4 regions of the Sinorhizobium sojae CCBAU 05684 genome follow, and region 4 is predicted to be linked to each of the others. Evidence: riboswitches for the same ligand, from Rfam matches in the RefSeq annotation. Region 4 holds a riboswitch; each other region holds the start of a gene.
What was found. A riboswitch is a leader RNA that binds a small molecule or an ion and turns the genes downstream of it on or off. The one in region 4 is predicted to bind cobalamin.

Region 1: it holds a riboswitch for cobalamin, as region 4 does, so the genes downstream of both, SJ05684_RS11130 (CbtB domain-containing protein) here and SJ05684_RS02270 (aromatic ring-hydroxylating oxygenase subunit alpha) in region 4, are expected to answer to the same signal.
Region 2: it holds a riboswitch for cobalamin, as region 4 does, so the genes downstream of both, cobU (bifunctional adenosylcobinamide kinase/adenosylcobinamide-phosphate guanylyltransferase) here and SJ05684_RS02270 (aromatic ring-hydroxylating oxygenase subunit alpha) in region 4, are expected to answer to the same signal.
Region 3: it holds a riboswitch for cobalamin, as region 4 does, so the genes downstream of both, SJ05684_RS09590 (DUF1636 family protein) here and SJ05684_RS02270 (aromatic ring-hydroxylating oxygenase subunit alpha) in region 4, are expected to answer to the same signal.

Annotation. Positions count from the first base shown of each region.
Region 1 is NZ_CP023067.1:2,267,741-2,274,755, forward strand. It holds gene SJ05684_RS11115 (mechanosensitive ion channel family protein) at 1-552, opposite strand, end outside; gene SJ05684_RS11120 (cystathionine gamma-synthase family protein) at 882-2,165, shown strand; gene SJ05684_RS11125 (anthrone oxygenase family protein) at 2,175-2,651, opposite strand; cobalamin riboswitch at 2,855-3,117, shown strand; gene SJ05684_RS11130 (CbtB domain-containing protein) at 3,158-3,334, shown strand; gene SJ05684_RS11135 (CbtA family protein) at 3,602-4,369, shown strand; gene SJ05684_RS11140 ((2Fe-2S)-binding protein) at 4,432-5,271, opposite strand; gene SJ05684_RS11145 (glucoamylase family protein) at 5,292-6,671, opposite strand; gene SJ05684_RS11150 (DUF1194 domain-containing protein) at 6,838-7,015, shown strand, end outside.
Region 2 is NZ_CP023067.1:1,886,282-1,893,296, forward strand. It holds gene cobN (cobaltochelatase subunit CobN) at 1-1,617, opposite strand, end outside; gene cobW (cobalamin biosynthesis protein CobW) at 1,861-2,925, opposite strand; gene cobU (bifunctional adenosylcobinamide kinase/adenosylcobinamide-phosphate guanylyltransferase) at 2,928-3,455, opposite strand; cobalamin riboswitch at 3,587-3,985, opposite strand; gene SJ05684_RS09275 (FecR family protein) at 4,253-5,236, shown strand; gene SJ05684_RS09280 (CHASE2 domain-containing protein) at 5,246-7,015, opposite strand, start outside.
Region 3 is NZ_CP023067.1:1,954,244-1,961,258, reverse strand. It holds gene SJ05684_RS30365 (hypothetical protein) at 1-53, shown strand, start outside; gene SJ05684_RS09610 (DUF1515 family protein) at 50-388, shown strand; gene SJ05684_RS09605 (SLC13 family permease) at 431-2,203, opposite strand; gene SJ05684_RS09600 (hypothetical protein) at 2,527-2,811, shown strand; gene SJ05684_RS09595 (hypothetical protein) at 2,830-3,129, shown strand; cobalamin riboswitch at 3,262-3,475, shown strand; gene SJ05684_RS09590 (DUF1636 family protein) at 3,602-3,988, shown strand; partial or broken gene SJ05684_RS09585 (DUF924 family protein) at 4,228-4,786, shown strand; gene SJ05684_RS09580 (mechanosensitive ion channel family protein) at 4,934-7,015, shown strand, end outside.
Region 4 is NZ_CP023067.1:471,363-478,377, forward strand. It holds gene SJ05684_RS02250 (DUF1217 domain-containing protein) at 1-1,686, shown strand, start outside; gene SJ05684_RS02255 (FAD-binding oxidoreductase) at 1,726-3,159, opposite strand; gene SJ05684_RS02260 (L-threonylcarbamoyladenylate synthase) at 3,177-4,151, opposite strand; gene SJ05684_RS02265 (DUF6656 family protein) at 4,351-4,947, opposite strand; cobalamin riboswitch at 5,259-5,460, shown strand; gene SJ05684_RS02270 (aromatic ring-hydroxylating oxygenase subunit alpha) at 5,564-6,808, shown strand; gene SJ05684_RS02275 (FAD-binding oxidoreductase) at 6,805-7,015, shown strand, end outside.

The DNA of each region.
Region 1 (7,015 bases), 1.8 Mb from region 4:
GACGGCCGCCCAGATCAGCGCGGCGGAAAGGACGATCGCCTTCAACACGATCAGCATCGAAAGGCGAACGGCGCCGAGATTGACCGCAACGCGGTCGAGAGCCGCCAGCACGACCTCGTCCAGCCCGAGCACATAAAGCGCGAAATAGGACCAGCCGGCGACGGCGACCACACGCGCCAGCATCAGGTTGCGGATGATCCGCGTCAGCACCGAAATGACGAACCACGCGGCCGCGAGCGTGAGCGCCGTGGAGACCAGCCAGCGATAGGACGGCCAGCCATACCGCAACAGAAGCACATCCGCGATCCACAGCCAGATGATCAGGAAGACCCATCTGAGCCGCCGCATGAAGGCGATGATCACCCGAAGCAGGTCCGGATTTCCCTTGATCATGCGCGCGCGTGCTTCCACCGCCGGTTCTATGTGCTTCGCCAGAATGGTGGAAACCAGGTAACCGACTCCGATCAGTGCCAGCTGATAGAGCGTCCACTCATTGAGGACCACGGTCCGCAGCCAGGACTCTGCGGCCTCGATCGCGTCCAGGAAATCCATCGCCGTCCTCCCAGAGCGCCGGGCGTCCGGTTGAATACGCCGAGGACGCTCTAATTCTTTGAATCTAGGGCATCTTCTTCAGTTTCAATGTCAGAGTGTCAAAAGCGGTTTTGCGGCGCGCTCCGTTATACGCTTCCTCATCTCCGACTTGTCGCGCGAATGGGAGCGGGTGTCAGCGGCAGAAATTCGGTGACCGATCTCGCCGGCAATTTTCTGCGCCTTATCTTCTCACTGCCGGCGGATATTTGCGCCGGCCATGATCAGACGGTCCAAGCGCTTGATATAATTCAAGAGAACAGTCTGGCCCGTTTCACGCGGAGGAGAAATCAATGACCGCGCCGCATCCGTCCAAGACCCATATCGGCAATCATAAACTGCATCCCGAAACCCTGATGCTCAATTATGGCTACGACCCGGAGCTTTCCGAAGGCGCGGTCAAGCCGCCCATCTTTCTCACCTCCACCTTCGTCTTCCACTCGGCCGAGGAGGGCCGCGACTTCTTCGACTTCGTCTCCGGGCGGCGCGAACCGCCGGCGGGCGTCGGCGCCGGGCTCGTCTATTCCCGCTTCAACCATCCGAACAGCGAGATCGTCGAGGACCGGCTCGCCGTTTACGAGCGGGCGGAAGCAGGCGCACTCTTTTCCTCCGGAATGTCGGCGATCGCGACCACGCTGCTTGCCTTCGTTCGCCCGGGCGACGTCATCCTGCATTCGCAGCCGCTTTATGGCGGCACCGAGACGCTGCTGGCGAAAACCCTTCCTAATCTCGGCGTCTCCGCCGTCGGCTTTGCCGACGGCATCGACGAGGAAGCCGTCAATGCCGCGGCGGAGGAGGCGATGAAGAAGGGCCGCGTCGCCTTCATTCTGATCGAGACGCCGGCCAATCCGACCAACAGCCTCGTCGACGTCGCCATGATCCGCCGCATCGCCGACAGGATCGGCGAGACCCAGGGGCACCGGCCGATCTTCGCCTGCGACAACACCCTGCTCGGACCGGTCTTCCAGCACCCGATCGATCATGGCGCGGACCTCTCGCTCTATTCGCTGACCAAATATGTCGGCGGTCACTCCGACCTGATCGCCGGCGCGGCCCTCGGCTCCAAGGCGCTCGTCAAGCAAGTGAAGGCACTGCGCGGGTCGATCGGCACCCAGCTCGACCCGCATTCCTGCTGGATGATAGGTCGATCATTGGAAACCCTTGCGGTCAGGATGGAGAAGGCGAACGACAACGCCCGCATCGTCGCCGAATTCCTGCGCGACCATCCGAAAGTCGAGCGCATCCACTACCTGCCCTTCGACGACGGAGACTCGCATGCCGGCCGTGTCTTTGCCGCTCAGTGCACCGGCGCCGGCTCGACCTTCTCCTTCGATATAGCCGGCGGCCAGGAGGCGGCCTTCCGCTTCTTGAACGCGCTGCAGATCTTCAAGCTCGCCGTCAGTCTCGGCGGCACGGAATCGCTCGCAAGCCACCCGGCCGCCATGACCCATTCGGGCGTGCCGATCGAGGTCAGGCGCCGGATCGGCGTACTCGAATCGACCATCCGCCTGTCGATCGGCATCGAGCATCCGGACGACCTCGTCGCCGACCTCGCCAATGCACTGACGACTGCCTGAGATGATGCCTCAGCTGCGGGCAAGGCCGAGCACGAACAGCGCCAGCGCCCCGATCGAGGCAATGGTGCGGACATGATTCCAGCGGACCCAATCGGTCAGGTAGCGCTGCTGCCAGAGCGCGGCGGCGGCCTCGCCGCGCGCCGCAGCGAGCGCGTCGTTCAAGGGAACGTTGAAGATGACCGTCACCCCAAATGTGCCGACGAGATAGGCGAGCCCGCCGGCGGCAAACAGGTAGCTCCCGTGCCCGCCCGTTATGAAAGCGGCAACGATCAGCGCCAGGCCGAGCAGGGTAGTGCCCATGAAGGTGATCAGGAACAACGGGTTCTGGATCGCCGCATTGATGGCGTTCATGGCGGCGATGCCCTGTTCCGCCGGAAGCCGCGACAGCGCCTGCATGACGCATACCGAAAAGACGAAGAAGAGCCCCGCCATCAGGCCGGAACCGATAGTGGCTGCAAAAGCAAGGCCGGGAACGAAAGCTGCCATGACTTGTCTCCAGATCGCGCAAGCGCAACCGCAAGCGCCCGGTACGGGAACGCAACCGTAGAGATAGACGAGAGGCACCTTACGGTCACCAGGCGAAACGCCACTTTCGAAAGATCGGCGGGCCGCCGTCCGCAGGCCGCGACTGGCGCGAACCCTGTACATTTTGCGGGTCCCCTCGATTGACAACGCGCGCGGCCGCACATAATCATCGCTGATCGGTTGGTTCCCGGAAAGCGAACGCGCTTCGGGAGTAAACGGGAACGTGACGGATGGACCCAAGCTGGGCATCTTAATCACGGCCGACCCCGCGACTGTAGTGCGGCGTGAATTTGCCGTTCCGGAGCGATCCGGAAAAAGCCACTGGGAAGGACCGCGAGAGGGCGGTTCGATCTGGGAAGGCGAGGCAAATCCCTGGTGTAAACCTGACGCCGCGAGCCAGGAAACCTGCCAATCGATGCGGGCGCAACGCCCAATCGGGAACATCCCTTGCCATCACGGAGGTTGTCATGGCTACGTCTAACGTTTCGAGCGTCTCGCTCTCCCTCAGCGATCGTCTTGTTGCGGGCATTCTTGCCCTTATGATCGGCGGCTTCCTCGTCTTCGGTGCAGGTCTTGCAAATTCGGCCGTGCTCCATGACACGGCGCACGACACCCGCCATTCCTACGGCTTCCCCTGCCACTAAGCCTATGGAACGCCTTGCGCGTTCCGAATCGAAGCTGAACAGAGCCGTCGGGTGCTCCGAGCATGCGCACATGCCATCCGGCATGATGTTGCTGCTCGCGCATCGGCCCGAAAATCGGAACCGATTTTCGCGAAGCACGATGCGTGGATTCAAACGCTTACAGCAACCTTCGTGCGTCCTGAAAGGCGCACGGGGCTGTAAGGCGTCCGACTGCGTTGGTTGGACGGCGCCCCATAGGGGGAGCGCCGCATTGAGGAATATCGACACATGATCGTCAAGACACTTCTGGCCGCAATCGTGGCCGGGCTGATCGCAGGCGTCTTCATGACCGCCGCCCAGGAACTGCGCGTAACGCCGCTGATCCTTCATGCCGAAGAATTCGAGGGCGGAGAACCGGCCGCCGAGCCTGCGGCCGCTGGCCACGAAGAGCATTCATCACTGAACGCTGTTTCGCCGCTCGGAAAGCTGCTTGCCTTCGTTTCGCCGATCACGCCTGCCTATGCCCATGAACACGAACACGAGGAGGAAGGCGGCATTCTGTTCGGCATGAGCCGCTTCTCCGGTACGCTTCTCGCAAATCTCGTCACGGGCGCCGGCTTCTCGCTGCTGCTTGCGGGCATCAGCCTGACGATCGGCCATCGGATCACGCTTGCAAACGGAGCACTCTGGGGTGCCTGCGGGTGGCTGGCCGTGCACATGCTGCCGGCCCTCGGCCTGCCGCCGGAACTGCCCGGCTTCCCGGCTGCCGACCTTGGCGAGCGCCAAACCTGGTGGGCGCTGACGGTGCTGCTCTCGGCCGCGGGTCTCTACCTGCTGGCCTTGCGCGGGGAACTCGTCGCGAAGGTCGCCGGCCTCGTGCTGATCGCCGCGCCCCACGCCTATGGCGCGCCGCAGCCGCTCGATATCTCGAGCAACGTCCCGGCGGTCCTCGGCGCGGAATTCGCGGTCGCGGCGCTGGCCACCACACTCGCCTTCTGGATCGTCCTCGGCGTCGTCTCCGGCTTCATCAACGACCGGGTTGTGAAGGCCGGTTAGTCCAAGCTCGTTTTGCCCCTCATCCGCCTGCCGGCACCTTCTCCCCGCACGCCGGGAGAGGGCTAGGGTGAGGGGCAATCCACCTCATTCTCAGCCGACTTCCCCTCCGACGCGCGCAAATGCGCCCTCAATCTCTCCCGTCTTGTCTCAGGTTCCAGCAGCACGCAGGTGTCGCAGAAATCGCCGCCTTCCGTTCGATAATAGAGACAACAGCCGCTGCGCATCCGATAGGTCCGGGAGAGAGGACGCCCATGCCCTTCGGCCTTGATCTCCTCGTAATAGAGGTCGGGCGATAACAGCGGCGAGCCCGCGCATCTGACGATGGCGAGCGCCCGCTCGACCGCGGCCGCCTCCTGCCCTCGCAGGCGGCCGATTTCCAGGAAGGCGCCCGCCAGGCCGTCGGCCGCGAGCCGCCATTGCGCCCGGGCAGAAAGGCCGCAGCGGCGCTTGATGAGCGCGATGATCGGTTTCATATGCAGGACGAAGGCGTCGTGAAACCGTTGCTTCCCCTCCCCGGGCTCCCTGGCGCCCGCAGACGGCGCATCGAGGAGAAAATGGAAGCGGCCGGCCTCGAAGCTTCGCCCGCCCTCGCTTCGCGGATAGGTCTCGAAACGGAGCCCTGCGATCCGCGGCACGAGACCGGCGGCGAGATAGATCGCACCGGTCGCAAGGCCGAGCCGATGGCAATAGAATGCGATCAGATGCGCCGCCCGGATCTTGTCGTCCATGCCGGAGGCGAAGCGGTCCTGATAGGCAAGGCAGGCCTCCATCTCGGTGGAGCCCTCCGCCCAGAAGGCAGCCGTGGCCGAGAAGCCCGTCGGCGACCCGAGCGAGCAGGCAACTTCAGAAAAGGCGGCCGTGAGCCAATCGATGGCCGCCGCAAAACTCCCGCTCTCCTGCATCCGCTACGCCATCCTCGCTATCACGCTCCAGCGCCGCCCGTTACATGAGACGCGCAAGGGTCGCCCTCGCCCTTCGACTTGCTGCCTGTGTTTGTCGGCACGCGTGGCGAAAGCCATCCGCCCGTAAAGCCCGCCTTTTCCAGGCCGCGCCTGAAAGGCGCGATGCCGCGCGTCAGTTCCCAAAGCAAGCCGCTTCGCCAGTTCTCGATCATCATGACCGTAAGCCCCTGGTCAAGCCCGACGACGCGATCGTCCACCCAGCCTTCGGGCCCGTCGCCCGGCAGGCTCGGATTGAAGCCGCCGGGAAGGCGCCCGTCGCGAAGCAACGCAGGATAGCGGTCGAGCAGGTGGGAAAGGCCGCTCAGGCAGGCGTCCGGCTCGAAAGGCAGGCCGGCAAGCGGCGCCCAGGGAACGAGCGTACCGTCATCGGCGCCGAAGGGGGCGCCGCGCGCCGCATAGCCGAGCAGCCTCTGCCAGCGCCCGTCGCGGAGCCGCATCCTTCCCCGTGGCGCATGGCAGGCGCTGAAACCCCAGAGCTCGCGGCAATAGCCCGCAAAGCCATGCGGGTTCGCCTGCGCATGGGCGCGCTGCAGCCTGATCGCCCGGCGCGTGTTCTCGAAATAATCGCTGGACGCCTCCTGCATGCCCGCGTCGCGAATGGCGCGGAAGTCGACCCAGGCATGCGGAAAGAGATGGATGAACAACTGTCCCTGGTGAAGATGCCGGCCTCCGTCGATCGTCAGCCATTCATGCGCCGCGGCATAGGCGTCATAGCTTTCCGGCGCGATGGCACGGTCGGTGGCGCCGAGCGCCAGCACATAGATCAGCAGCGCCTCGCTATAGCCGCGCCAGCGGTGCTTCAGGAAACGTCCGGGCGGCCGCCATCCCATGGTGATCGTCGCGCCACCATTGAGCGCCCAACGCCAGTCCGCCCGCGCATAAAGCCGCTCGGCAAGATCGCGGAGGCGCGCCTCGGCCGCGTTGCGGCCGGAAAAATAGGCGGCAGCTGTCAGCACACCGGCAAGGAGCAGCGCGCTGTCGATCGTCGAAAGCTCGCTGTTCCAGGCGCGCTCGCCCGTCCGCATATCGAGGAAGTGATAATAGAAGCCGCGGTAGCCGCTCGCCCGGGGATCGCTTGCCTGCCTGCTGCCGTCGAGGAAGCGGAATGCGGTGAGCACGCGCTGGGCCGCATCCCGCCGGCCGATCCAGCCGCGCTCCACCGCGACCGGATAGCAGCTGAGCCCGAAGCCGGTCGCCGCGATGCTCGCCGGTGAACCGGGCCGCGCCGTATCGGCGACGAGGCCGGTGCGCGCATCCGAATGCTGCAGAAAATAATCGAAAGCGGCGCGATGCAGGCGGTCGATCCGGGCAAGATCGCTGAAGGGCGCGGCACGGAGCATCAGGGCGGCCTCGTTCAATGTCCGCGCGCTTTTGCGCGGCGATCAACAATTATTGTAGCCACGGCTTACCGCAACAGTCGCCGATTTGCGATCCTGTGATAAAGTTCCGTAATAGACCGGTCGGAAAGCGACGCTTCCGACGGCAGAGTTGATTTTGGCAGATGCGATGTTGAGCACTCTGGCATTGATCCTGTCTCTTAGCGGCAGCCCTGTGCAAACGGCGGCAGTACCCCCCGATGTCGACGTGGAATTGCTGCTGGCCGTCGATGTCTCCGGCTCGATGGACATGGAGGAGGCGCGGGTGCAACGCTCCGGCTATGTCCAGGCGCTGCGCCATCCGGATT
Region 2 (7,015 bases), 1.4 Mb from region 4:
GATGTAGCCATGCGGCGGCACGAGGTCCGGCGCATGATAGGTCTCCTTCGGATCGATATTGTAGCCGCGCGCCGGCTGGATGCCGACCAGGACATCGCCGAAACGGGCGAGCGGAAGCGCAAAGGCATCATCGAGGAAGAAAGGATCGGCCTCGGGCGCCCCCCAGCGCTCCGTCACCTCCTCTTGAATCTTTCTCGGAAGAGACGCGAAGAAGTCCCTGTATCGATTCAGGGAAATGCTCTCGCGGATCTCCCGGTCGCGGCTCGCGGCATTGGTCGGCCCGGCCATCAGGAAGCGCATCAGCGCGTCGCCGTCGTCGGGCACTTGGCCGGCCGGATAGCCCTCCGCCGCCATCGCCCTCAGCACCTCGACCGTGCCCGCCGGCGTGTCGAGGCCGACGCCGTTGCCGAGGCGGCCGTCGCGGTTCGGGTAATTGGCCATGACGACGGCGATCCGGCGCGCATCGGTCTCGGTCCGTCTGAGCTTCGCCCAATTGGCGGCGAGACGGGCGGAAAATTGCACGCGGTCGTCAAGCGGCTCGTGACCGACGATATTGGCTTCGACCAGCGGGTCGTAAACCGAGGCCGCCTTGAAAGAGACGGCGCGGGAAAGGATGCGCCCGTCCACTTCCGGCAAGGCGACATTCATGCCGAGATCGCGCGCCATCAGCCCCTGCGGCGAGGCTTCCCAGGCCGCGCGCGACGAACCCGAGAAAATCACCTGCAAGACCGGCGCCCCCGTCGATTCGAGCACTGTCGGCCGGCGATCGGCACCGGGCGCCGAGACTGCAAAGCCCGTGGCATTCATCACCACGTCAGGAGCAGCCTCGGCAAAGATCGCCTCGAGCGTGCCGATAGAGACCGCGTCCTTGAGGCTGGAGACGAAGACCGGCAAGGCCCGCATGCCTTCCGCAGCCAGTGCCTCGATCATCGCTTCGACAGGCTTGGTCTCGCCGCTCTGGACGAGGGCGCGGTAGAAGCAGATGGCAATGGTGGGCGGGCTATCCGTCTGCGGAACGGTACCCCCGCCGAAACCAACCTGCCGCATCCATTCCCCTACCCCGATCACCCCTGCCCCCGGCCACCAGATGCCGGCCTTGAGCAAGGGCCGCGCCGGTTCCGGCCTCTCTCCGCCATCGATCAACGCCTCGGCATAGTCGAGGAAAAGGCGCGCATTGTCGGCACCGCCTTCGGTGAAATAGGCCCAGAGACGCTCACGGTCCTCAGCCGAAACGGTCGAAAAAGGCTCGAGGCCCGCATCGGGCTTGTCGTCGCCGGGCACCACGGCGATCTGGAACTTGTTCGCGATCGCCGCTGCGTGTAGCGCCTCCAGCACATAGCGGAAATAGCTGGCGCCGCCGAGCGGACGCACGACGATCAGCTTGGCATGCCGTGCCGTCCGCTCGACATAGGTGTCGACCGACATCGGATGCATCAGGTTCATCAGGCTGGCAATGCGCAGGCTCTTTGCGCCCGATCGCTGGCGATGGGCGGCGGCGATCGAGGCAATTTCCGTGTCGGCGGCCGAGAGGAACAGAATATCGGCCGGGCTCTGGCCGAGATCGATCGCTTCATTGCCGTCGGCAATCGTGCCTTTCTGGGCTAGGAGGAGGTGCATGGGACCTCCTCGTGAAAACACCCCTCCCCAATCCCTCCCCACCAGGGGGAAGGGCTGGGCGCCTGCGGCCCTCGCCTGCCCGCTTTCCGCCCCTCAGTCTGACTGAGCCGTTTTTTACGGAGGTGGAGGCGGCGCGGCAAGGTAAGCCCCTCCCCCTGGTGGGGAGGGGTTGGGGAGGGGCTCCTATTGGAGGGGTTCCTCTTGCAAGAGGAGGGGTATTTCGCGTTCAAACCCAAGACCATCTCACACGAGCGCCGCGATCGCCGCGCGTACCGCTGCTTCGTCCATGTCGTGCAGGCCGATGACGACGAGGCGCGTGCCGCGAGTTTCCCCGGGTGCCCAGGTGCGGTCGTAGTATTGATCGATGCGGCTGCCGACCGCCTGGATCAGGAGCCGCATCGGCTTGCCGGGCACATCGGCAAAACCCTTGAGACGCAGTATGTCGTGCTCGGCGATGACGCTCTTCAGCCGCTCGACGAATCCGGCCGGGTCCGTGATCGCACCGACTTCGACGACGAAGCTCTCGAACTCGTCGTGGTCGTGTTCCTCACCTGCCTCGTGCTCCATTTCGTGATGCGACTTGCGATTGGCGATCTCGTCCTCCGTGCCGACGCCGAGGCCGAGCAGGATGGCGGCGGCAACCTCGCCGTTCCGCGCCTCGATCATTGCCGGCCTGCGGCGGATGCGGGAGGCGACCTCCTCGCGCACGGCCTTCACCCCATCGACATCGATGAGGTCGGTCTTGTTGAGGACGATCAGGTCGGCGGCGGTCAGTTGGTCCTCGAAAAGTTCCTCGAGCGGGCTCTCATGGTCGAGATTGTCGTCATTGGCGCGCAGCGCATCGACCTTGTCGTGATCGTCGGCAAAGCGTCCGGCAGCGACCGCGGCGCTGTCCACGACGGTGACAACGCCATCGACCGTCACTTCGCTGCGAATGTCCGGCCAGTTGAAGGCGGCGACCAGCGGCTGCGGCAGCGCAAGACCCGACGTCTCGATGACGATATGGTCGGGGCGATTCTCGCGCTCGAGCAGCTTCGTCATGGTCGGGATGAAGTCGTCGGCGACGGTGCAGCAGATGCAGCCATTGGTGAGCTCGATGATGTCCTCCTCCGAGCAGGCCTCGGCGCCGCAGCCCTTCAAGACGTCGCCGTCGACCCCGAGATCGCCGAATTCGTTGATGATGAGCGCGATGCGCTTGCCGTCGGCATTCTGCAACAGGTTGCGGATCATCGTCGTCTTGCCGGCTCCGAGGAAGCCGGTAATGACGGTGGCCGGGATCTTGCCCTGCTGGGCCTTTGCGCGTGTCATGGTCAACCTTTCATTTTCAGCGGCAGTCCGGCCGCGACGAAATAGACTTCGGCGGATTTCTCCGCGACGATCTGGTGGAGCCGGCCCGCATGGTCTCGAAATTCGCGCGCCATGCGGTTTTCCGGGACGATGCCGAGGCCGACTTCATTGGAAACGAAAACAAGACGGGCCCGAGCGCCCGGCAGGAAGGCGGCGAGAGTCGCGAACTCCGCCGCCATGTCGCGCCCCTCCATCATCAGGTTCGTGACCCAAAGCGTCAGGCAGTCGACGAGGACGGCGTGCTCCGGCGCATCGATGTGGCTGAGCAGACCGACGAGGTCGAGCGGCTCCTCATGGGTCGTCCAGCCTTTGCCCTGCCGCGCCGCCTGGTGATGGACGATGCGGTCGCGCATCTCCTCGTCGAATGCGCGCCCGGTCGCGACATAATGCATCGACAGACCGCTGCCTTCGACGAGTCTTTCGGCAAAGCCGGACTTGCCGGAGCGGGCACCGCCGAGGACGAGCGTCGGGCCGACATTGGAGAGGGTCATGCGAAAAGCCTCAGTTCACGAATGACCAAGGCAGAAAGCAATGCGCTAGGCGCCCGCGGGTCGCGGGACGGAGAAATCTGAAAGCCACGACAACCTCCGTGCTGGCATCGGGGACAATTCTCCCCTCGGGCGGGATGCCCTGACGGATGGCAGGTCTCCTGGCTCACGGCTTCACGGGCCAAGGCATCACACGGAACAGCGCGACGATGCCTGGACCCGAACGGGTCCGCCTCACCTTCCCAGTGCTTACGGCTTCGTGAAAGGCGGACGATTCGTAGAAGAAGAGGCGTCCTGCCCGGCTGATCACGATGCCACACCAGTGGCTTTTCCGGCACGCCACCGCTCCCCGGTGAAACTGCCCATGCAGTCCATCGAAGAGAGGATGGGCATACCCGATAGCGGCCCCTGACCGTTCTACAGTCGCGGGGTCGGCTGCGATAAGGGCGCCCGGTGTGGGTCCGCCCCGCCGCATTCCCATTTACTCCCTCGCACCGGCCCGGCACGAGGGAACCATCCAATTCCCGTTAATTATGAAGCCCTGGCTGCGATGTCAATCGACGCCCTGCGACGCGTTGCCCGCGAATTGCGCCAGATGCCCTCCGTTCGTCCTCCAGGACGCACAAGGGGCGCTGCAACTTTTTGAATCTACGGGGTCGTGGCTACTCACAACAGGTGAGCAGACACTGCTTACCACCGCATGGTAAAAAGCACCGTCTGGAGCTGACCGCGGTGAAGGTGCAGCTCCCGTCTGCCGATCATGTCCGCGAACCTCAAGGAGGTTCGCGTCGGAGGGTGCGATGTCGTATCTGCGTCGTGCCGTAATTGTTGGGTTGAGTTTTGCGCTTGCTGGCTCCCCCCCGGCAGGCGCGGCCGAACCGGTAGGCCAAGCGGTCCGCATCAAGACCGAGGTCAGGGGCGCGGCCGGCCCGCTCGCCGTGCAGGACGCGGTGCACCGCGACGAGCGGATATCGACATCCAGGTCCGGCCTCGGCCAGTTCGTCTTCCGGGATGGCAGCAAGCTCGCGCTCGGCGCCGGCTCCTCCGTAGTCATCGACCGGTTCGTCTTCGACGACTCGAAAACCGTGCAGAATCTGACGATTGCGGCGGCGAAGGGAACGTTCCGCTGGATCAGCGGCAATTCCAGGCACTCCGCCTACCGGATCCTGACGCCGGCCGGAACGATCGGCGTTCGCGGCACCGTATTCGACTTCTATGTCGGCGGCGACGGCACGACGGCCGTCGTGCTGCTGTCGGGCGCGGCCGACTTTTGCGGCCGCGGCGGCTGCCGGCAACTGACGCGCCGCTGCGACTGCGTGATCGCAAAACCCAACGGCGCGATGTCGGACACCCGGCCGGTCAATCGCGGCACGCTCAGGGCGCTTGGCAACCCGCGGGCATTGCCGTTCCTGTCGGGCCAGCAACGGCTTTCGTCTGGCTGGAGCGGCAGCGGCTGCGGCCTTGCGGCTGCCCTTCAAATCCGGCCCGACAAGCTTCCGCCGCCGCGCGTCGACCAGGCGCCGATTACCCCGGAACCCGGGGAGCCTGTAAGGCCGCCCAAGCCGAAGCCGCACAAGCCGGACAGGCCTCATAAGCCCCATAAGCCTGACAAGCCTGACAAGCCTGGCAAACCGGACAGGCCGGACAGGCCTGATAGGCCTGATAGGCCCGACCGACCGGATAGGCCGGATCATCCGAACGGCCACTCTCGCCCGGACAGGCCCGACCGACCCGACAGACCGGATCGCCCAGACAGACCGGACAGGCCGGCCCGGTGGAAATGAGGGCGGAACTCACTCGCCTGCCCCTCCCCTTTCCGTCTCTTCGGCAGGAAAGTGGTCGGCGCGGCGCGGGATGCGGCGATAGAACTCCTCAAGTCCGGGTGCCAAGCCGCCGGCCTTGAGTTTCGCCATGCTCAGAATACGGCGCGTATCGGGCGAACGCACCTGCAGAGCCGCGATCAGCTGCCCATGAATGCGCTGCAGCTCGAAGAATTCCGGGGACGTGGCAAGCGCCTTGCCGCCGACCACGGCGAAAAGCCTCGTTCGCGTCGTCTTGCCCTTGAGAGGCAGAGCCCCGGCATCGAGCAGGGCGCAGCCACCGAGGGCCTTTGCCGTCGTTTCGGATACGAGAATGTCGAAGCCGATGTCCTTGCAGGCGCTTTCGATGCGGGCGGCGACATTCACGGCGTCGCCCACCGCCGAATAGTTGAAATGTATTTCCGCTCCCATATTGCCGACGCAGGCGAGTCCCGTATGGATGCCGACCCCGATCGCGACCTTGCGCTCGTCACCAAAGCCGAAGGCATCGGCCTCGTTGAGCCGGGCGAGCGTCTCGCGCATGGCCAGCGCCGCATGGACGGCCTTGCCGGGGTGCCCCGCTACGTCGACCGGCGCGTTCCAGAAGGCCATGATCGAATCGCCGATGAACTTGTCGAGCGTGCCCTCATTGTCGATCACGTGGTGGCTCAGCGCGTCGAGCAGCCTGTTGAGAAAGTGCACCACTTCCGTCGGCGCCAGGCGCTCGCTGATCTCGGTGAAATTGCGCACGTCGACGAACATCAGCGTGAGCTCCCGGTCGTCGCCGCCGAGGCGCAAGGCGTTTCGCGTGTGCTCGATCCGGTAGAGCAAAGAGGGAGACAGGTACTGCCCGAAGGCACGCCGGACGACGCGCCGCTCCCGGTCGCTCACCAGGAAGCGGTAGGCCGTTGCTGCGAAATGGATGATCGAACCGAAGACGATCGGCGCCAGCGGATCGAAGAGAAGCCCGCCATGGACGAAGGCGAGCCATGAGGCAACGAGCGCGAGCACGGTGATCAGCAGGCCGCAGGCCAGCGCCACGGCCGGGCTGACGAAGGTCGTGAGCAGGACGAGCAGGCTGCCTGCGACTGCAACCGACAGGATTTCGAGTCCGTCGGCCCAATCCGGGCGGGAGAGAAAGCGTCCGGATAGGATCTGCTCGACGGTCTGCGCGTGCAGCGACACGCCGGGAACATTATCTCCAAGAGCGGTTGCACGGATATCCAGCAAGCCGGCGGCCGAGGTGCCGACGAAGACGATGCTGCCTCCGATTGCAGCCCTCGCTTCCGTCGCGGCGCTGCCCGGAGCAAGGACCTCGGCGGCCGAGACATATCTCTCCGGCCGATCCGGGCTCACATAGAGCCAGAGCTCTCCGGCCGCCGTCACCGGTACGACGAAATCGCCGACCCTGATCAGCGTTATCGTGTCCGCCACATCCGTTGCCCCCGCGAGGAGATAGGTCGAGGCGCCTTGCGCGACCCGCAGAGCCTCAAGGGCGAGATTGGGATAGAGCTGCTCGCCGTCGCTCAAGAGCAACGGCACGGCGCGCACGACGGCGGAGGAACTTTCGGGATTGAGGCTGATATGGCCGACGCCGGCCGCATTCGTTTCGAGTTCCGGCCTGATCGGCGTTGCCGCGGCGAGCCTGGGCGGCGCATCGAAGGGGCTTTCGCCCGTGAAGGCAAAGCCCGCCTTTACCGGCGGTCGATAGTTTCCACTATTGGAAAGTCCGAAGCCAAGCACGACCGGCTTTCCCGCGATCGC
Region 3 (7,015 bases), 1.5 Mb from region 4:
GGGAAGGGCGGGGTCACGGGGAAGGGCGGGGGCACGGGGAGGGACGGGAATGATCGACGGGCATGTTCACCAGCAGCTCGGCACGCTGCTCGCCGAGGTGAAGAACCTGCGCGAGGATTTCCGCCGCGCGGAGGACCGAAGCGATGCCGCCCGCGCCTCGATGAGCCGCCGGATCGAGGAACTGGCGGGGCGGGTGGGGACGCTCGAAGGCATTGTGGCCACGGCGCGGGACGATATCCGCGAGATGAAGCCGGTGACCGAGGATGTGCGCAAATGGAAGCTGATGGGCCTGGGCGCGCTCGGCGTCATCGGCATCGGCGGCGCCTCGCTCGGCGTGACCTTTGCCGATGTGGTGAAGCGCGGAATGGCGCTGCTCAGGGCCGGTTAAGAGGTCGCTGCCCCAAGACCGCACAGTCTTGGGCGACGGGCATTACAGCGGCCAGAACCACATCAGCAACGGCACCGTCGCGATGATGATGACGATCGACAGCGGCAGCCCGAGCCGAGGATAGTCGCTGAACCGGTAGCCGCCGGGGCCCATGACCAGCGTATTGCACTGGTGGCCGATCGGGGTGAGGAAATCCGAACCGGCGCCGATCGCCACCGCCATGAGAAAGGCGTCGGGCCTGTAGCCGAGCGCGGTGGCGAAGCTCGCGGCGATCGGTGCCATGACGAGCACGGTCGCGGCATTGTTGAGGAAAGGCGTCACCGCCATCGCCGCGATGAGGATGAGAGCGAGGGCCCCGGCCGGCGGCAGATGGGTGGCGATGCCGCCGAGCCAGCCGGCGATCAGATCCGAGCCGCCCGTCGTGCGCAGCGAGTCGCTCACGGGGATGAGCGCTGCCAGCATCACCAGGATCGGGCCGTCGACGGCGCGATAGACGTCGCGCAACGGGATGACGCGGAAGATCACCATGGCGAGCGCCGCAGCAAAGAAGGCGACCGGCACCGGCACCACGCCGATTGCGGTCGTCGCCATCGCCGCAGCGAGCAGCAGGAGCGGCAGGGTGCCGCGACGGATGGTGCCGAGCAGGATTTCGCGCTGCGCCAGCGGCAGGCAGCCGAAGTCCTGCAGGAAGGAAGGCAGCTCGCTTCGCGCCCCCTGCAGCACGACGATATCGCCGGCCTGCAGCCTGATGCTGCCGAGGCGCTGCTTCAGCCTCTCGCCCTGCCGGCTCACCGCAAGCAGGTTGACATTGTGATTGTTGAAGAGCGCCAGTCGCTCGGCGGACATGCCGATGAGGGATGAATTGCTGCCGATCACGGCTTCGATCGCCTCGATCTCCGAACGGGTCTTGTCGCCCGGCATCGGCAGCCGCTCGCCGGCGATCTTCAGCTTCGCCTGGGAGACGATGCGGTCCAGGGCGGCCGGCCCGCCCTCGAGCAGCAATATGTCGTCCGTCTCGATCACCACATCGGGAAGCGGCGCCAGATGCGTGCCGCGCCGGAAGATGGCGATGACGACGGCGCCGCCGTCGCCGATCCTGACGAGGTTGCTCACGGGCTTGCCGATCGCCGGCGAGCCGGGCGCCGCCATGGCTTCCGCCGTATAGTCGGTGATCTCGATCGCCTGATTTACCGAGACCTCCTGGCTCTTGCGCTCCGGTACCAGGCGATAGGCAAGCAGCAGGAAGACGCAGCCGACAAGCGCAAGCGAAGCGCCGACCGGCGTGAAATCGAACATCGAGAAACTTTCGCCGGTGAGGTCTGCACGCATCCGCGAGACGACGACGTTCGGCGACGTGCCGACCTGCGTCATCAGCCCGCCGATCAGCGAGCCGAAGGCCATCGGCATCAGAAAGACCGAGGGCTGCACCTTCGAGCGCCGGGCAAACTGAAACGCGACCGGAATCATGATCGCGAGCGCACCGATATTCTTGATGAAGGCCGAGAGCACGGTGACGGTGACCACGAGAAGCGCAAGCTGCGCCCGCACCGACTGCAGTTCCGGCAGGAAGCGCTGGATCGCCGCATCCACGATGCCCGAACGGGCAACGCCGGCGCTGACGATCAGGGCACTGGCGACGATGATGACGATGTCGTCGCTGAAGCCGTCAAAGGCATGGTCAAAGGGCACGATGCCGACGGCCACCGAAAGCATCAGCGCCGAGCAGGCGACGATGTCGTACCGGAGCCGACCCCATACGAAAAAGACCATCATGGCGCCGATGACGATAAACGAGAGGAACTGGTCGGCGGTCATAAGCGAGTACCTGAAGCAACGACTGATCGGACATGGGCCTTTTGCAACGCACCACCCGGCCGGTATCGGACGGGCAGCCTCGTTGCGCCGCCGTCCGACGGCCTGGCGAGTTTCCCTCTACATCCTCTAAAGCATCCATCGGATGCAACTGAAATATCGCGGAATTCCTGGCGAAGCGCCCCGCCTTCACCAGGAAACTGCGCCGGACCCCCGCCTTTTCTTGGATCGCCTGCGAAGAAGGAATAAGATGTTAGGAGCAGTTGAAGGCCTGACAACGGTTCCTCGCTTTGGAAATGCGCCCGGATGCCACCAGGAACACCAGCATGAAGATTGCCCTTGCCGTTTTCTACGCGACGCTTGCGCTCGCTGCCTGCACGCCCGCGACACGCACGGTCGGTTACGGGCCCGGCCTCGAGCCGATTCCCGGCAGCATCACCTATGGCGGCCAGCCGCGCACGAAACTGACCAAGGCGCCCATCGGCAGCATCGTCCCGCACCAGTTCTTCGATCGATTTGGATATCGAGTCTATGAGACCTACATCATCGAACCGGATCGCTCGCTGCGCCTGACAAGCCGCCGCATAGACTACGACATCTTCGACGATTGACTTGCGAAGGAGGGCGAGATGCCCTGCAAAGCTTTGAAAAATGCGGTTCCCCTGATCGTTGCGGCGCTCCTTTCGGGCGCCTGCACGGTGACCTATGCGGGCGGCTACGGCTATGGGCTCGAGCCGATCCCCGGCAGCATCACCTATGGCGGCCAGCCGCGCACGAAGCTGACCAAGTCGCCCATCGGCAGCATCGTCCCCCATCAATTCATCGATCGCTTCGGGCGGCGGGTCTACGAGACCTACGTGATCGAGCCGGATCGCTCGCTGCGCCTGGTAAGCCGCCGCTACCGCGACCTGCCCTTCTTCGACGATTAGCGCATCGGCCCGAATATCGGAAAGGGCGATGCGCGGATTCAAGGAGCTACAGAGACCTTGCGCGTCCGACAAGACGCGTGGCGTCGTGAAGCGAAATCTTCTCCCGCCCCCATTGCGTCCCGCGCAGACTCATGCGACCAAGGGCGCGATGGTGCTGCTGCCCTTGATCCGGCAGCGGCTGAAAAGGGAACACGGTGAGGATGCCCGAAAGGGGCCGATCCCGTGGCTGCCCCCGCAACTGTGAGCGGAAAGCGCATCTACAACATGTCACTGGCCGGGAGGCTGGGAAGACGTGGAGGCGCCTCGACCCGCGAGCCAGGAGACCTGCCATCGAACCGATCAACCACAACGGACGGGGTGTTCCGATGGAAAAGAAGTGGCTTCTGCCTGGCGGGCAATCGTCGGTCCGGATTTTCGCTATCTTCTCTGCGGCCCCGCTTGTAAAGCTGGCAGGGGCCGGCGGAGAACAGCCATGGCGAATTCGCATCAATCAGCGCACAAGATAACGCTTTCGACCGAGTGCCACTTCACAGGCGGGCCCTGCCGTCCGGGCGCCCAGTTGCTTGCCATGCTCAACCGCAGCGTTTCGGCGCTCGGCAAGCCGCTCGACGATGATTTCGCGATCGCCGGCACGGTGTGCATGGCCGCCTGCACGCGGCCCTGCACCATTGCCTTCCAGGCGTCGGGCACGGCGACCTATCTCTTCGGCGATGTCGATGTGGAAGAGAATATCGACGATCTCGTCGACTTCGCCGTCGCCCATGCGGACGGCGGCCCGAGACCTGCCGGCGGCGGCAATCTCGCCCGCGTCCCGGCGGCGCTGATCGTCTCCGAAGCCCTTGCCGGGCATTTCCAGTGAGGGGGGCCGTCTGGTCATCGTCGCAGTTCGTCCGTCGGTCAGCCGGCCTATTCAGTGGAGCTACAGCGCCGCGCGTCTTTTCAAAGGCGCAAAGGTCACCGTAACTCTTTGAATCTGCGCATCGAGCTTTCGGAAAATCGGGTACGATTTTCGGGCCGATGCGCTGGCGCCCGGCTGGAAATCGCGGGGGCGATCGCCTATTTGACGCGATGCGACCGTCGGAAGGGGGAAGGGTGGGAATGACTGACCAAAGCGCGATCTGCACACCGGATGACGTGTTGAAATTCTGGTTCGAGGAGCTTTCCTACGAACACTGGTTCACTCCGAGCGCCGAACTCGATCGCGAGTGCGCGCGGCGATTCCAGGACACGCATCTGGCGCTTTCGAGGCATGTCGACGACGTCTGGCGGGCGAACCCGCGCAATTGGCTTGCGGCTCCTTCTCTTCGACCAGCTCCCGCGCAACATGTATCGCGGATCGCCGCTGGCGTTTGCGACCGACGGCCTGGCCTTGCGCGAGGCGCAGCTTGCCATAGGCGCTAGCGCCGACATGGCGGTGCCGCCGGAATGGCGCGCCTTCTTCTACATGCCGTTCGAGCATTCCGAGAACCTCGCCGATCAGACGACGGCCGTGAAGCTCTTTACCGAGCTCGGCGAGCCAAACTATCTCGATTATGCGATTCGCCATCGCCAGGTGATCGAGCAGTTCGGTCGCTTTCCGCATCGCAACGCCATCGTCGGGCGCAGATCGACCTCGGCGGAGGAGGCCTATCTCGCCCAGCCCGGCGCGGGATTTTGACGGTGCTTCGTTGACGGGAAGGTCGTAAGAGGTGGCGGCGGTGTGCCGGTTTTGCATGTTTTCGCCATGTTCCTTATGGAGATCGGACAAGGGCCGTGATCGCTTGGCGGCGCCATCGGCGAGAGACGGATTGCGAAGGATTTTGAATTGCGTTCGGCAGCACACTTGACCGCCCTTTTGTTTGCCCTGGTTGCGCTGGCGCTCGCGGGCGGCGCGCCGGCGACGGCACAGGAAGCGGCTCAGCCCTTAGAGCAGAGCGAGCCTCGTCAACAATCGCCCGCAACGGCGGTCGAGCCTGCACAGCCAGCGCAGCCGCCGAGGCAAGCCGGGGCGGACGCCGAAGCTGCCGCAACGCCGGCACTGCAGCAGGCGGAAACGCAACTGGCCAAAGCCGAGCGCGATCTGCAGCAGCTTGGGGAGCGCGTTGCAAATGCAAAGGACGACGAACGCCTTGCCGAACTGAAAGTAGAGGCTGACGCTCTTGCCAAGGACATCGTTTCGGCGTCTGCGGCCCTCCAACCACGACTCGACGAGATCAAGGCCCGCCTGGAAGAGCTCGGCGAACCGCCGGGCGAGGACCAGCCGGCGGAAGCGGCAATCGTGACGGAGGAGCGGCAGCGCCTGCTTGCCGAACGCGCGGCGATCAATGCGGTCGCGGCCCGGGCGGAAAGTCTTGCCGCCGAGGCGAGAAGGCTCGCCAACACGATTACCGCGACCCGGCGCGCGCTGTTCTCAAACACATTGCTGAGGCAAACGGACGTGTCGGCAGAGATGCTGAGCGAGGCGGTCGCGGCGACGGTGGCCGAAGCTGCCGCATTGTGGCGCAGCGTCAGCAGCTGGCTGACCTTTGCCTGGACCTACAAGCGCGTGCCCTTCCTCAGCGCGATATTCCTGTCGCTCTGTGCGGCGCTGCTCTTCCTGGCCGGAGGGTACCGGCTCTTCGCTCCCTTTCTCCAGCGATATGACGAGGAGCCCACCTATTTCCGGCAATTGTCGGTGGCATTCTGGTCGACACTGATCCCGACCGCGGCGCTGACGGCCTTCGCCGCTTCGAGCTATTTCTTCCTCGACAGCTTCAATGTGCTCCGGCCCGATATCGCGCCGATCATTGCCGTCACGCTCGGCATAGGCGTCGCGCTGTTCTTTGTGACGAGACTTGCCAACTCTGTCCTGTCGCCGACGCGCTCGGGCTGGCGGCTCGTGCGGCTCTCGGACCGCGGTGCAAAAGTGCTGATGGTGCCGATCTTCGTGATGGCGCTCGTCAATGGCCTGGACTACCTGCTCGGGAGCATCAGCGAAGCGCTTGGTTCGCCCGTGATATTGACGGTTGCCAAGAGCTTCCTCGCGTCGATCATCATCGGGCTCATCCTGATGTCGATGGCCTGGATACGGCCGGTGCTCAGGCGCGACGACCCTTTCGACGCCCCGGGTCGCCCGTGGCCGCGCATCATATCCGTATCGCTCCTGGCCATGGGAGCGGCGCTGATCGCCATCGCGCTTGCGGGCTATGTCGGGCTGGCGCGCTTCGTCGCCACACAGATCATCGTCACCGGTGCGATCCTGGTCATGATGTATATCGGGTTTCTCACCGGAAAATCGGTCGCCAAGCACGGCGCTTTTGCGGAGACGATTGTCGGTCGCTACCTCGAACGGCGGTTCAACCTCGAGCCGGTAGCGCTCGATCAGATTGGCCTTGCGGCGGGGCTCGGCATCTATGCGCTCGTTCTTCTGTCCTTCATCCCGCTTATCCTGCTCCAATGGGGCTTCCAGGTCGCCGACATCGAATCCTGGGCCTATCGCCTCCTTACCGAGATCCGGATCGGCACGATCACCATTTCGCTGGTGGGCATTCTCGCCGGGCTGCTGTTCTTTGCGTTCGGCTACGCGGTGACGCGGTGGATGCAGGCCTGGATCGACAGGAACGTGATGGCGCGGAGCCGCGTCGATGCCGGCGTGCGCAATTCGATCCGCACCGGTATCGGCTATATCGGCATCGGCGTCGCGGCCATCATTGCCGTTTCGGCGGCGGGCTTCGATCTCTCCAGCCTCGCCCTGGTCGCCGGTGCTCTCTCGCTTGGCGTTGGCTTCGGTCTGCAGAACGTCGTTTCGAATTTCGTCTCGGGCCTGATCCTGCTGGTCGAAAGACCTTTCAAGGTGGGCGACTGGATCGTCAGCGGCACGACGGAAGGCTTCGTGCGACGCATTTCCGTCCGCGCAACCGAAATAGAG
Region 4 (7,015 bases):
CTCGAGACGGCGAAGGCAGAGGCGCAGGCGGAGCTTTCGGCCGGAGGCCTGACCGAGGAAGAGCAAAAACAGCTCCGGCGCAAGATAACGACCTATACGAATTCCATCGCCACGCTAAACAACTATCTCGACCTCGCTGCGGCCTTCGATTTTGGCTCTGACGGAACCGCGACGGCAGGCTCCGCGCAGACGGCCGAGAACAAGCTCGCCACCAACGACCGCTATATTTCCAGCAACTCCCGCGTCACGCCACAGGCGGCCCTTTTGAACAAGGCCTATTTCGAGGAGCAGATCGCGAGCATTACGACTGTCGATGAGCTCGTCGCCGATACGCGCCTTTACAACTACATCAGGACCGCCTTCGACCTGACCGCCGTCACGATCGTTCCTGCGACGATCAAGAACATTCTCACGAGCGATCCGGATGATCCGGACAGCTACATCAACACGATCGGCGGCGGCGACGAGAGTTACATAGCCCTCGCCAATGCCTTCAATTTCCAGGAGGACGGGACGCTCTCCCCCGGCGACACCGCCCAGACTGCCGTGCAAACGACACTCACCTCCAATCGCTACATGACGCGCTACAACGACAAGGACGAAGAGGCGGACGAGAAGGCAATCAGCGCCTACGAGACCGCCGTTTCCGACCTGACGTCCGTCGACGACTTCGTCGGCACCGCTTCGATCTACGATTTCGCGCTGACGGCAGTCGGTCTTAATCCCGATACGGAAAGCGCGCGCACCATCAAGCGGGTATTGACCAGCGACCTGACCGATCCGGAGAGCTTCGTTTACACGCTCAAGGACGAGCGATACCTGACGCTTGCCCAACTGTTCAACTTTACGACAGAGGGTGAAATTGGCGTTCCCGCACTCGCCCAATCCGAAACGCAAATCCAGGAAACGGCGAAAAGCTACATCGTCAACAAGTCCCGTTTTGGGTCGGAGGACGACAAGGCTGCTGCCGAGGAGGAAAGCGATTATTACACGGCCGAGGTTCCCAAGCTTGCGTCGCTCGACGAATTCCTGGCGGATTCCCGCCTGGTGAGCTTCGCGCTCGAAGCCAATGGGATCGACCCGGAAAGCGTAACAGTGGACGCGCTTCGCCAGATATTCGCCTCCGCTATCGACGATCCGGAAAGCCTTATCAATCAGCAGGAGAATTCCGCCGCTTATATCTCGGTGGTAACCTCCTTCAACTTCGACACCGAAGGAAATCTGCTGCGCCAGCGGAATGAAGCTATCGTCACCCGCCAAGGGTTCTATGAGACGCTCGATCAATATCTGCACCAGACCCTGGAGGAGCAGGCGGGCGAGGAAAACGAGGCCGTCCGCCTTGCGCTCTATTTCGAACGGATGGCGGGGTCATTGGTCGACGCCTACGACCTTCTGGCTGATGATGCTCTGGCCGAGGTATTCCGCACCATCTTCAGCTTGCCCGATGAGTTCAGTTCCATGGATATCGATCAGCAGGCGAAGATCGTCGACAAGAACCTCGAGCTCGAAACCCTCAGCGACCCGGCCGAGTTGAAGAAGCTTCTCGCACGATTTGCCGTGCTCTATGATCTGGAGAACAACACGGCGGTCGACCCGGTCGTGTCGATCCTGTCGAGCAGTGGCAGCAGCGTCGGGATCAGTGCCGATACGCTTCTGACCCTTTCGCAGCTTCGGGTGGGTGGCTAAGGCCTGTCGGCCAAAGTGTTGGGGCAAGGCGCGCCCGGCTCATTCAGCCCGAAGCACCTTGTCCGGGTTCATGATTCCGGCCGGATCGAAAGCATGTTTGATCCGACGCATCAGCTCGATTTCGATCGGAGAACGGATCGCAGCGAGTTCGTCGCGCTTCAGTTGGCCGATGCCGTGTTCGGCCGAAATCGAGCCGTCATATTTCAGCACGACGGCGTGCACGATCGCGTTCATCTCGCGCCAGCGATCGAGGAAGGCGCGGGTGTCGGCGCCGACCGGCTGGGAAATGTTGTAGTGGATGTTGCCGTCGCCCATATGGCCGAAAGCACAGATGCGGGCGCCGGGCATCGCTTTCAGGACGGCCGCATCGGCCTCCGCCATGAAGGCGGGAATGCTCGATACGGGGACGGAGACATCGTGCTTGATCGAGCCGCCCTCGGGCTTCTGCGCTGGCGACATGCTCTCGCGCATGTGCCACAGCGCCTTGCTCTGCGCTTCGCTCCGGGCGACGACGGCATTCTCGACGAGCCCGTCTCCGATGCCGGCTTCCAGCACGCTTTGCACCATCCGATCTGCGCTTTCGGCGGAGTCCGAGGTGGAGATGTCGATCAGCGCATACCAGGGATGAACTGACCCCATCGGATCCCGCACGCCTGGTATATGGCGCGTGGTGAATTCTATGCCGAGCCTCGGCATCAGCTCGAAGCCGGTGAGCGCCGGGCCGCAGAGGCTCGATGCCCGGTCGAAAAGTTCGAGCGCATCCTCGACGCTCGCCAGTCCGGCAAAAGCCACCTGGTGGCCGCGCGGTTTCGGGAAAAGCTTCAGCACGGCGCCGGTGATCACGCCGAGTGTCCCTTCCGCGCCAATGAAGAGGTCGCGCAGATCGTAGCCGGTATTGTCCTTCTTGAGCCGGCGGAGACCATCCCATACCTCGCCGGTCGGAAGCACGACCTCGAGCCCCAGGCAGAGCTGGCGCATATTGCCGTAGGCGAGCACCGCCGCGCCGCCGGCATTGGTGGAGAGATTGCCGCCGATCCGTGCCGACCCCTCCGATCCGAGCGACAAGGGAAAGAGTCGGTCGACGCCGTCGGCGGCCTTCTGAATATCGGCGAGGATGCAGCCGGCATCGGCAACGATGACATTGCCCACGGGATCGATATCCCGGATCCGGTTCAGCCGTTCGAGTGACAGGACGACGTCCGCCTTGTCTTCGCGCGGAACCCCGCCCGCCACATGTCCGGTATTTCCGCCCTGCGGTACGATCGCCGTTCGGGTGTCAGTCGCGATCCGCAGGATGCGGGAGACTTCGTCGACGGAGCCGGGCTTCAGCACGAGCGGCGTGGTGCCGCGATAGAGCCCGCGCGATTCAGCGAGATAGGGCGCAACCTCCCCTGCGCCCGTCAGGGCATTGTCGGGGCCGACGATGTCGGTGAAGGAGGCGATCAGTTCGGGAGAAGGAATTACGCTTGTCATGACCCCTGCCTCGATGGTCAGCCTCTGGGCGCGGCCGCCCGCTGCAGGCGGTCGATGATGGCTTCGCCCAACCCTTCGCTCGGGATCGGCCCGAATGCAATCGTGGCGGCGCCGCTCGCGTCCGCCTTCTTCATGTAGTCGAAAAGATTGGCGGCCGCCTCGCGGAGATTGCCGGCCGGGCTCAGGTCGAGCACCATCGCCGCCTCACTCTCGCCGGGAAGCGGTCTGCCGCCGAAGCGGACGAGCGCTTCTCCCTTGCCGACGTCCTTTGCATCGAGCCGCACCGCAGCACCCGGCGCATAATGCGAGGCGAGCATGCCAGGCGCCTCGATGGTCGCGCCGGCGCCTTCCGGGCGCTCCACCACCAGGCCCGTCACAGCCTCGATCTCCGCCGCATCGAGCCCGCCCGGCCGGAGCAGCCGGAGCCTCTCTTCCTCGACCTTGATGATCGTCGACTCGAGGCCAATCTCGGCCGGGCCCGCGTCAAGGATGAGTTTCAGCTTCGATCCGAGATCCGCCTGCACATGGGCCGCGCTGGTCGGGCTGATCCTGCCAGAGGTGTTGGCGCTTGGCGCCGCCAGCGGCCGCCCGAAGCGCGCGATCACGCGGCGCGAGAAGCCCTCAGGCATGCGCAGGCCGAGCGTGTCGAGACCGGCGGAGGCGAGCGCATGCACGCTGCTTTTCGGCCGCTGCGGCAGGATCAGCGTCAGCGGACCGGGCCAGAAGGCCTCCGCCAGTTGCCGCGAAACCGCATCGAAGACCACATGCTCCTCAGCCATCGCCGTGTCCGAGACATGGCAGATCAGCGGATTGAAACGGGGCCGGCCCTTCATCTCGTAGATTCGGCTGATAGCCTCTGCATTGGTCGCATCCGCCGCCAGGCCGTAGACTGTTTCGGTCGGGATCGCGACGGGCTCGCCTGCGGAAAGCACCGCACAGGCCGTCTCGATCGCCCGGTCGGGTTCGCTGCGCGTGTCGATGATTTCGGCCATGGGCGTTCGTCTTCCTTTCCGCAGCTTCCTACTGCATGTTTCCTTGAATCGGAACCGATTTGAGGAAACATGCAGCGATTCAAAGTGCTATAGCGGCCTTTTTTTTGCGCGTCTTTTCAGACGCGCAAAGGTCGCTGCAACTCTTTAAATCTGCGCATCGAGCTTTCCGAAAATCGGGTACGACTTTCGGGCCGATGCGCTAGAGACTGCGTATGATCTTGCGCAGCGCCTCGTCGCGTGCGCCAAGCATGAGCACGTTCTTCAGCGCCACCTTCGGGTCCTGCGTACGGAAGATCAGGCCGTTGCCGCGCACATTGCGGTTGACGACCATCCGCCCTTCGTCCGTGCCGGGCTCGATGGCAACGGCAAAATACATGCGCGAATACCCGGCCTGGATCCGGTCGAAGAAGTGCGTCTCGTCGCCGAGATCGGAAAAGAAATTGGCGAAATAGAAAGCCCAGGTCACGTCTTGCGATCGAGCGAGCCGGGTCGTAGCGGCCGTCACGTGGCAATAGCCAAGATGCGGGCTCGCGGCGAGCGTCCGGTGAAAGATCATCTTCGGGAAATTGATCGAGGCGTGAAAGCTGTTGATCCGCCTGTAAGTCGCTTCTCCCGCGGCGGTCAGCTTGCGTCCGGTCTTCTCCGCCACCTCCTCATAGCTCAGATAGCGCCGCTGCTCGGGCGTTTGGCGCCGTCGCTCGATGCGGCCGGTTCGCAGGAACTCGGTGTGGACGGCCGCTTTTGTCACCGGTGACGGCGCCTTTTCAGAGGCGTCGTAATATCTGAGCTTTGCCATCGACCTCTGCGCGCCTTCGCGAAAAAAGCGGGGTTGAACCGTCGTCGGACGCTAAACCATCAGGGTTAACAGAGTATTTTTCGTACCTTCTGCGCTAGGCTCGTTCACAGGCCTCGTCGCAAACGGGATGCTTGCTTTCGCGCTTGGGCAGGCGCTGACGAAAAAATTATCAGTCGACCAGCAATTGCCCTATCGCCTTGTTTATTATGGAGAAAAACAATGTGTTCGTCACAAAGTGCCGCGGCAAGGGGTCTGTCGTCTTTCCAGAATGGAATGTCGTTTATCGGCACTTGTGCGGGCTGCTAGACCGCTTAGATGGGGACACTCGAGGTGCCGCCCTGAGCGGGGCGGAGAATTGGGAAGCCGGTCAAATCCCGGCGCTGCCCCCGCAACGGTGGTGGAGTGAGGCCACGGCACCAAGCCACTGGACGTCAATGTCCGGGAAGGCGCCGGGGCGGGTCCTTCGCGGGACGGCTCCAGAGCCCGGAAACCAGCCTTGAGCACATCGACCGTAACAGGTTGCGGCGGGCAGCCGGACGGAGCCATGGCGCACGGCCTGTTGCCGTGGGCGGTTCCTGTCCTGCCTCTCCGAATCATGGCGAACGAGGATATGGGCATGGACATTCAGAGCGAAATGCTGCGCAAGCTGAAGACCCGTCGCGAAGGCTATAGCCTCGACCGGGACTTCTATATCGATCCCGACTATTATCGTCAGGATCTGGAAAACATCTGGTACAAGGATTGGCTTTTCATCGGCCACGATTGCGAGATCCCGCGGGCCGGCAACTATTTCACGGTGCAGGTCGGCGACTATCCGATCGTCATCGTTCGCGACCGGCAGGGAACGATCCGGGCGCTCCATAATTCCTGCCGCCATCGCGGCTCGCGCGTCTGCACGCAGCACAAGGGCTCTTCGGCCAAGCTCGTTTGTCCCTACCATCAATGGACCTACGAGCTGGACGGAAAGCTGCTATTCGCGCGGCAGATGCCGGACGGCTTCGATCTGGCGGCGCACAGCCTGAAGCCGGTGCATTGCGAGACCGTCGGCGGCTACATCTTCATCAGCCTTGCCGACGAGCCGATGAATTTCCAGCCGTTCCGCGACGTGGCTTCCGGCTACCTTGCGCCGCATCGTATCGGCGAGACGAAGGTCGCCTTCGAAAGCACGATCATCGAGAAGGGCAATTGGAAGCTCGTCTGGGAGAACAACCGGGAGTGCTACCACTGCGCGGCCAATCATCCCGAGCTGTGCCGCACCTATCCCGAAGCGCCGACGGTGACGGGGGTGCATGGCGCGATGAATGATCCGGAGATCAACGCCCATTGGCAAAAATGCGAGGCGGCCGGCCTGCCGAGCGCCTTCAAGATCGGATCGGCCGGGCAGTTCCGCATGACACGCATGCCGCTGATCAACGGTGCCGAGAGTTACACCATGTCGGGTCAGAGGGCCGTGGAAAAGCCGCTTTCCTCCGACGCGAGGACAGGCGGCATCGGCACATTGCTGCTCTTCCATTATCCGACGACGTGGAACCATATTCTCGGTGACCATGCGATCACCTTCCGCGTGCTGCCCCTCGGCCCCGAAACAACCCAGGTGACGACCAAGTGGCTCGTCAACAAGGAGGCGGTCGAAGGCGTCGACTATAAGCTTGACGACCTCATCCATGTCTGGACCGAGACCAACGATCAGGACCGCCAGATCGTCGAGGAGAACGCCTTCGGCATCCGCTCGCCGGCTTACCAGCCGGGTCCCTATTCGGTCGAGCACGAGGGCGGCGTGATGCAATTCGTCGAATGGTATTCACGCTACATGCTTGAGCGCCTTGAGCGCGGCGCAACGCCTCTTTCGCGGGTGGCATGATCATGGAAATGGCCCGTTCCTTCCATCATTTCGACGAGCTCAGTCCCTGGATCGACCGCCAGCACATGCTCGAATGCATCTCGGTGGTGGCCGAGACGGCGGATGTGATGACCTTCACCTTCCGCTCCGACAGGCCGGCCTGGTTCCGCTACCTGCCCGGGCAGTTCGTAACTCTCGAACTGCCCGTCGGGGAGGAGCCGGTGATGC